DNA from 2 places in the Pandoraea morbifera genome. Region 1 is predicted to be linked to the other one. Evidence: riboswitches for the same ligand, from Rfam matches in the RefSeq annotation. Region 1 holds a riboswitch; the other holds the start of a gene.

Evidence for each region. Region 1 has a riboswitch for thiamine pyrophosphate ahead of PMO31116_RS18335 (FAD-dependent oxidoreductase). Riboswitches for the same ligand answer to the same signal wherever they lie in the genome.
Region 2: another riboswitch for thiamine pyrophosphate. It lies ahead of thiC (phosphomethylpyrimidine synthase ThiC); the one in region 1 lies ahead of PMO31116_RS18335 (FAD-dependent oxidoreductase).

Annotation. Positions count from the first base shown of each region.
Region 1 covers NZ_CABPSD010000012.1:29,325-33,532, reverse strand. The annotation lists gene PMO31116_RS18345 (SDR family NAD(P)-dependent oxidoreductase) at 1-325, opposite strand, end outside; gene PMO31116_RS18340 (ABC transporter ATP-binding protein/permease) at 420-2,189, opposite strand; TPP riboswitch at 2,442-2,584, shown strand; gene PMO31116_RS18335 (FAD-dependent oxidoreductase) at 2,719-3,843, shown strand; gene thiS (sulfur carrier protein ThiS) at 3,860-4,057, shown strand; gene PMO31116_RS18325 (thiazole synthase) at 4,059-4,208, shown strand, end outside.
Region 2 covers NZ_CABPSD010000009.1:191,445-195,652, reverse strand. The annotation lists gene PMO31116_RS16120 (carboxymuconolactone decarboxylase family protein) at 1-291, opposite strand, end outside; gene pdxR (MocR-like pyridoxine biosynthesis transcription factor PdxR) at 534-2,048, shown strand; TPP riboswitch at 2,175-2,273, shown strand; gene thiC (phosphomethylpyrimidine synthase ThiC) at 2,347-4,208, shown strand, end outside.

The DNA of each region.
Region 1 (4,208 bases):
GCCGCGTGGCGAATCCGGCGTTGCTCACGACCTGATCGACCGGACCGAAGGCGTCATGCGCGGCGTCGATCAGGCGCGCGCCTGCCGACGGGTCCGTCAGGTCGCCGAACCAAACGGCGCACTGGGCGCCGAATCCCTCGCAGGCGTGACGAACGTCCGCCAGCCGCGCCTGACTCGCGTCGGAGGCGCCTCGGGTATGCAGGAGCAGGCGGGTATCCGGTGAGGCAAGCCGGCGCGCGATGGCGGCGCCGATGCCCGATGCCGCGCCGGTCACGACAATGGTGCGCGCGGCGCGCGGGCCGGACGGGAAAGCGGGGGTAGTCACGATGTGCCCGAAGCAAGCCAGAGGTGCTCGTGATTATGCCAAACCCCCTGCTCGCCGGAACAGGCGCGTCAATAATATTTATGAAGTGAACGAATCAGGCCGCGCCGACCACCCGTGACCTTTCGACGTCCGCCGTCGCGGGTAGCGTGAGGGTGTGCTGATGGAAGCGTCCAAGCGTATCGCGATGCGCCACGCTCACGAGGGTCGTGGCCGGCAGGCTGGCGTGCAGCGCTTCGTACACCGCTTCTTCCGTCTGGACGTCGAGCGCGCTGGTGGCCTCGTCGAGGAACAGGTAGTCGGGCTTTTGCAGCAGCGCGCGCGCCGCGGCGAGCCGTTGCTGCTCGCCGCCGGACAGCCGCCGCGCCCAGTGCGCGACGCTCAGGAGTTCGTCGCCGTACTGATCGAGCTTCACGGCGTCGAGCGCGGCGCGACATTCGGCGTCGGTGAAGGCGTCGGGCGCCGAAGGAAAGGCGAGGGCGGCCTTGAGGGTGTCGATCGGCAGGTAGCTTTGCTGCGAGAGAAAGAGTACGCGGGCGCTCGCGGGCACCTCGATGCGCCCGCTGCCGAACGGCCACAGGCCGGCGAGCGCGCGCAGCATGGTGCTCTTGCCGCAACCCGAGCGCCCGCGAACGAGCCAGCGCGAGCCGGGCGCGAAGGTGAACGACCCGGCGTCCACGAGCGGGGCGCCGTTGGGCAGCGTGAGCGTGAGGTCGGTTGCCGCGAAGGCGGGCGCCTGGTCGGCCGTCTGCACGTCGATGCCCCCCGCGCGTGGCGCGGCGTCGATCACGCGCATGAATTCGCGCAGACGGTTGATCGTCGCCTTCCAGTCCGCCAGCGTCGAGAAGCTGTTCACGAACCATGAGAAGCCGTCGCTGACCTGCCCGAACGCGTCGATGATGCGCATGAGCACGCCGAGCGTGAAGGCGCCCGCGAAGTAGCGCGGTGCGGCCGCCATGATCGGGAACACGATGGCGATCTGCGCATAGATCGAGTTCGCGAAAATCAGTCGCTTGGTCACGACCATGATTTGCCACCAGTTGTCGCGCACGGCGCCGAACGCCGCTTTCAGGCGTGACAGCTCGGCACCCTCGCCGCGGTAGAGCGCCACCTGCTCGGCCGATTCGCGCAAACGCACCAGCAGGAAACGAAAGTCGGCTTCGACCTGCTGCTGGCGATAGCTCAGGCCCACCAGCGGGCGGCCGACCTTGAAGATGAAGAACGAGCCCACGAGCGCATACAGTGCCGCGACCCACACCATGTAGCCGGGAATCGTCACGTTCATGCCGCCCAGCGCGAATGACACCGCGCCCGAGATCGTCCAGAGGATCGTCACGAACGAAAACAGCGAGACGAGCGTGGTGAGCAGGTCGAGCGACAGCGCGAGCGAGGAACTCACCAGCGTGCGAATGTCTTCCGATACGCGCTGATCGGGGTTGTCGGTCAGGTGATCGCGCTCGATCCGGTAGTACGCCTGATGCGCGAACCACTTCGTGAGCGTGGCATCGGTGACCCACTGCCGCCAGCGGATCTCGAGCATCTGGCGGAAGTAGGTGCGGAAGGTCGCGATGATGATGAAGCTGAAGGCGAGGATCGCGAATTCGACGAGCGACGACTTGAAGACGGGCCAGTTGCGCTTGTCCAGCGCGTCGTAAAAGCTCGCGTTCCATGCGTTCAGCCGCACGTTGATGAACACCACGGCCAGATTGAGCACGACCACCAGCGCCAGGAGCCGGCGGCCTTCCCAGCGCTTTTCCGACACCCAGTAGGGGCGGATGAGTTGCCAGGCGCTCGGGTGTTTCGGCGGGATGGGGGCGGGCGTGGCCGGATCGTCCGGCGGCGGGACGTCGGGCGACGCAGAGGACATCGGCGTGTGGACCATGATCGTCGGGCGGCATTGCCGCGAGGAGGCAACCTGTTATGGGGAAAACGGTTCGTTTGACCGTTGTTCAGGATGCTGCGTTGCACGATTTGCGGCCCGAAACGCGCGTCACATCGAAATTCAGTTTACGCGTTGTTACAAGGCCTGGGGGATTCGTCAAAAAACGAGACGCGACGAGCGTGCAATCGCCCGGGAGGCCAGCTTGCACGGGCGTCGGCATCTATGTTGTAATGGCTGCGGGCGAAACAGGGGTGCTCCGTGTCGGACGCGGGGGTTAACGGTCAGCGTTAACCATGCGTCACAAAGGAACGCGGGGCTGAGAGAGACCCTTTGCACCCGACCCGGGTAATACCGGCGTGGGAAGTTTCCGACTCCTCCAGTGGGGTAAGGTGTCCAGACACCGTTTCGTCCTTTTGCTTTCATGAGGAAAGGACCCCATGCGTTACCTTCCACACACATCTTCGCGGCTTCCCGAGTGCCTGCGCGCCGTTACGGCCTGCGCGGCATTGCGCGTATGAGCGCCCCGATTTCGCATCCCGACATCGCCGTTCTGGGCGGCGGCCTGTCCGGCCGCCTGCTCGCCTGGCAGTTGATTCGGGCGGGCGCGCGCGTCGCGCTGTACGAACGCGGCGACGCCGAGGGTTCGAGCGCGGCGGGTTGGGTGGCCGCCGCCATGCTCGCCCCGCTGGCCGAAGCTGCCGTGGCCGAGCCGAGCATCGTCGAGATGGGGGCGGTTGGCCTGGAGCGCTGGCCGGGGCTCATCGACGGCCTGCCCGAGCCGGTGTTCTTCCAGCGTAACGGCACACTGGTCGTGTGGCATCAGCCCGATCGTGCCGAATCCGTGATGTTCGACCGCCGCATGCGCGCGAACGCACCGCCGGCCTTGCTGCGTGGCGGGGTGGAGCGGTTGGCCGGGCCGCAGTTGGGTGAGGTCGAGCCGGCGCTGGCCGGTCGCTTTCACGAGGGATGGCTGTTGCCCAACGAAGGGCAGCTCGACAACCGTCAATTGCTGCGTGCGCTGGCGGCCGGCCTGGCGAAGGCCGGCGCGGAACTGCACTGGCATACCGAGATCGCCGAAGGCGCGTATCCGCAGGCAGGGCTCGTCATCGATTGCCGTGGGCTCGGTGCGCGCACGGCGTTGACGCAACTGCGCGGCGTTCGCGGTGAAGTGGCGCGCATTCACGCGCCGGGCATCGGGCTGCGGCGGCCGGTACGCCTGCTGCACCCGCGCTACCCGATCTATATCGCGCCGAAGGAAAACGATCTGTACGTGATTGGCGCGACCGAGCTGGAATCGGAGGATATGTCGCCGATGACCGTGCGCTCGGCGCTCGAACTGCTGTCGGCGGCGCATTCGCTGAATCCGGCATTCGGCGAGGCGCGCATCGTGGAACTGAATGTGAACTGCCGCCCGGCGCTGCCGGACCACCTGCCTCGCGTGCAGTGGGATGGCGCCCGGGTGATGCGCGTGAACGGTCTTTATCGTCACGGCTACCTGATCGCTCCGGCGGTGACGGGAGAAGCGTGCGCGTTGGCGCAGGCATTGATGCAGACAACGGGCGCGCCGTCGGGGCAGGCGTTCGACTGGGAGACGTGGCGAGCCAGCCGGCCGTGGCCGGACCTGTTCCGCCAGGCATGAGAGGGAGCCGTACGAGATGGATATCCATATCAATCAACAGACACTGAGCGTGGCCGAGACCGCGACGCTGGCCGAGGCGCTGGCCGCCTATGGCGCGAAGCCGCCGTTTGCGGCGGCCATCAACGGCCAATTCGTGCCCAAGACCCAGTACGCCGCGCGCGCGCTCGCGCAGGGTGACAAGATCGACGTTGTGCAACCGGTCGCCGGAGGCTGACATGAACGCATTCACCGAATCCGCCAGCGTGGCCGCCGGCAGCGCGCGCGACGCGCTCACGCTCTACGACACCCGTTTCGGCAGCCGTTTCCTGCTGGGCACGGCCCGTTATCCGTCGCTGCAGGCGCTCAACGACTCGATCGACGCCGCG
Region 2 (4,208 bases), on a different contig from region 1:
CACATTGGTGACGGCCTCCGTCCATGCCAGCGCAGCGCGCTCGGCAGGCGAGTACAACTCCGTCTCGCGCCAGGCGTCGAGCAAGTGCAGGCGGCGCGGCTCGATACCGACTTTCAGCGCGTCGCTCACGTGCATGTCGATGCAGTACGCGCAGCCATTGAGCTGCGAGGCGCGCAGCCACACGAGTTCCACGAGACCGCCCGGCAGTCCGCAATCGTGAAAGTAGTGGCTCAAGGTGCCCAGGTATTCATATGGACGCGGGGCGGCTTTGATGTAGTTCAGACGCAGCATGGATGCTCTCCGTTCGGTTGAGGTCGGTTCGTATCGGGAATTCTCATCGTTGACGATACGCACGTCTTGTCTTAATCAGAAGAGCCAAAAGCGAATAAAATTGCTAGGCCATAGTGAGCCAAGCCGCGCATATTCCCGGTCGGGCGAACCGCGCGGCTCGCACGGCGCGCCAAGACCGTCGGATCGTCTTGGCACGACACCCGCCGTCCGCCGCCCGAGTCACCGTCCTGGAACCGTGTGCCATGTCCGATAAATCGAGTCCGTCCGCGCTCGCGGTGTTGCATCTGGCCGACGCCCCTCAGTCCGCCGGCCTGCCTGCGTATCGCGCGTTGTACGAGCGGATTCGCGACGGCATCCTCTGCGGCAAGCTCGCGCCCGCGTCGCGCCTGCCATCGACCCGTGCGCTCGCCAGCGAACTCGGCGTGGCGCGTGGCACTGTCGAAGCCGCTTACGAGCGGTTGGTCGCCGAAGGATTCGTTATCGGGCGGGGGGCGGCCGGCAGTCGCGTCAACCCGCAGTTGGCCGCCAAGGTCATGCCGCCTGCGACCATCGGGTCGCGCGGCGCCAGGTCCGGCGACCTGGGCAGCGCCGCCTGGCGCGACTTCGGCGAGAACCCCGGCAGCCTCCCGTTGAACGCGGCGGGCATGCCGTTACCCATGCAGAACGGCATGCCCGCGCTCGACGAATTCCCGCGCAAACTGTGGGCTCGCCTGGCGGCGCGTCACGCGCGGCACCTCGGTGCCGACGGACTTCATTCCCAAAGCGCCGTCGGCTGGGCGCCGTTGCGCGACGCCATCGCCGGCTATCTGGCCATCGCTCGCGGCATCCGCTGCGACCCCGCGCAGATCATCGTCACGGCGGGTTACCAGGGCGCGCTCTCGCTCATCGCCCGGGTGTTGCTCCACCCGGGCGATGCCGTGTGGTGCGAGGATCCCGGCTACTTCCGCGCATGGCAGGCGCTGCGCATGACGGGCGCCACGCTGGTGCCCGTGCCCGTCGACGCGAATGGGATCGATGTGGCGGCCGGCGAGCGCACGGCGCCCGACGCGCGCCTTGCGGTCGTCACGCCATCGCATCAATCGCCGCTGTCCGTCACACTACCCCTCGCTCGGCGGCTGGCCCTGCTGGCGTGGGCGCAGGCGCGCGATGCCTGGATCGTCGAGGACGATTACGACAGCGAATTCCGTTACACCGGCGCACCGCTGCCCGCGCTCAAGAGCCTCGACGGCGGCGAGCGCGTGCTCTATGCCGGATCGTTCAGCAAGGTGTTGTTTCCCGGATTGCGTCTCGGATACCTCGTCGTGCCGCATTCACTTCGCGACGCTTTCGTGGCCAGCACTTCGCTCGCCTCGCCTGCCCAGGGGTGGATCGAGCAGGCAACGGTGACCGATTTCATCACTCAGGGGCATTTCAGCCGCCATATCAAGCGAATGCGGCAACTGTACGGCGAGCGCCGCGCCGCGCTTGCGCAGGCACTGCGTCAATACGTCGGCACGCGCCTGGAACTCGCGCAGCAGGCGGGCGGCATGCACCTGCTCGGCTGGCTGGAAGCGCATCGCCAGGATCGCGACCTGTGCCGCGCCGCGCTCGCGCAGGGTCTCGCGCCAGGTGCGTTATCGTTTTTCAGCGTTGCCCGGACAATGCCGCCCGCGCTCGTCATGAGTTTCACCAATGTGCCGCAAACCCAGGCTGCAGACGTTGCGCAACGGCTTGCGCGCGCGTTCGAGAACGATGACAAAGCCCGCGCGGCGCCATAATTCGCCATCCGGTTTGCCCGCATCCCGGATGCAGCCTGCATGACGCGCCGCACCATCATCCGTTCACGTTTTTCGGGACACATCGTGCTTGTGCTCGCCCGGCATGTCGGTGTATCGTTGCCGCAAAGCTAAGCGCAGGGGTCCTGCAACGTGAGTTGTGGGTGAGAAATACCCTTAGAACCTGATCTGGATAATGCCAGCGCAGGGAGCGTAGAAATTCCTCGCCCCCGTTCATGCTCCTGAGCCGCTTTGCGCCGAAATTGTCGGCGTCAACACGTGCCCCGCCAGGAGACATTGCATGAACGCCAACCCGAAGTTCCTCTCAGCCAACGCGCGCGTGGATGAAGCCGCGATCGCACCGCTGCCGAATTCCCGCAAGATCTACGTGCAAGGCTCGCGCCCCGACATTCAGGTGCCGATGCGTGAAATCTCGCAAGCCGACACCCCGACGAGCTTTGGCGGCGAAAAGAACCCGCCGATCTACGTGTACGACACCTCGGGTCCGTACACCGATCCGAACGCCAAGATCGACATCCGCTCCGGCCTGCCGGCTCTGCGTGCCGCATGGATCGAGGCGCGCGGCGACACCGAAGCCCTACCCGGCCTGACCTCGGCCTACGGCCGCGAGCGCGCCGACGATGCCGCGACGGCCGACCTGCGCTTCCCGGGCCTGCATCGCACGCCGCGTCGTGCCAAGGCCGGCAAGAATGTGACGCAGATGCACTACGCGCGCCAGGGCATCATCACGCCCGAGATGGAATACGTCGCGATCCGCGAAAACCTGCGCCGTCAGGAGTACATCGAGAGCGTGCGCCAGACCGGCCCGCAGGGCGAGCGTCTGGCGAAGCTGCTCTCGCGCCAGCATCCCGGCCAGCATTTCGGCGCCAGCATCCCCGCGGAGATCACGCCGGAGTTCGTGCGCAGCGAAATCGCTCGCGGGCGCGCCATCATCCCGAACAACATCAACCACCCGGAATCGGAGCCGATGATCATCGGCCGCAATTTCCTCGTGAAGATCAACGCAAACATCGGCAACTCGGCCGTGACGTCGTCGATCGGCGAGGAAGTCGACAAGATGACGTGGGCAATCCGCTGGGGCGGCGACACGGTGATGGATCTGTCGACCGGCAAGCACATCCACGAAACGCGCGAGTGGATTCTGCGCAACAGCCCGGTGCCTATCGGCACCGTGCCGATCTATCAGGCGCTCGAAAAGGTCAACGGCAAGGCCGAGGACCTGACGTGGGAAATGTTCCGCGACACGCTCATCGAGCAGGCCGAGCAAGGTGTCGACTACTTCACGATCCACGCCGGCGTGCGTCTCGCCTACGTGCCGATGACGGCCAACCGCATGACCGGCATCGTCAGCCGCGGCGGCTCGATCATGGCCAAGTGGTGTCTCGCGCATCACAAGGAAAGCTTCCTGTACACGCACTTCGAAGAAATCTGCGAAATCATGAAGGCGTACGACGTCGCCTTCTCGCTGGGTGACGGCCTGCGCCCCGGCTCGATCTACGACGCCAACGACGAAGCGCAGCTCTCCGAACTCAAGACGCTGGGCGAACTCACCCAGATCGCGTGGAAGCACGACGTCCAGGTGATGATCGAAGGCCCGGGCCACGTGCCGATGCAGCTCATCAAGGAGAACATGGATCTCCAGCTCGAGTACTGCGACGAGGCGCCGTTCTATACCCTCGGACCGCTCACGACGGACATCGCGCCGGGCTACGACCACATCACGTCGGGCATCGGTGCGGCGACCATCGGCTGGTACGGCACGGCCATGCTGTGCTACGTCACGCCGAAGGAGCACCTGGGTCTGCCGAACAAGGACGACGTCAAGGAAGGCATCATCACGTACAAGCTTGCCGCCCACGCCGCCGATCTCGCCAAGGGCCACCCCGGTTCGCAGATTCGCGACAACGCGCTGTCGAAGGCGCGTTTCGAGTTCCGCTGGGAAGATCAGTTCAACCTGGGCCTCGATCCGGACAAGGCTCGCGAGTTCCACGACGAGACGCTGCCGAAGGATTCGGCCAAGGTCGCGCACTTCTGCTCGATGTGCGGTCCGCACTTCTGCTCGATGAAGATCACGCAGGACGTGCGCGATTACGCGGCCAAGCAAGGCATTACGGACGAAGCCGCCCTCAAGCAGGGCATGGA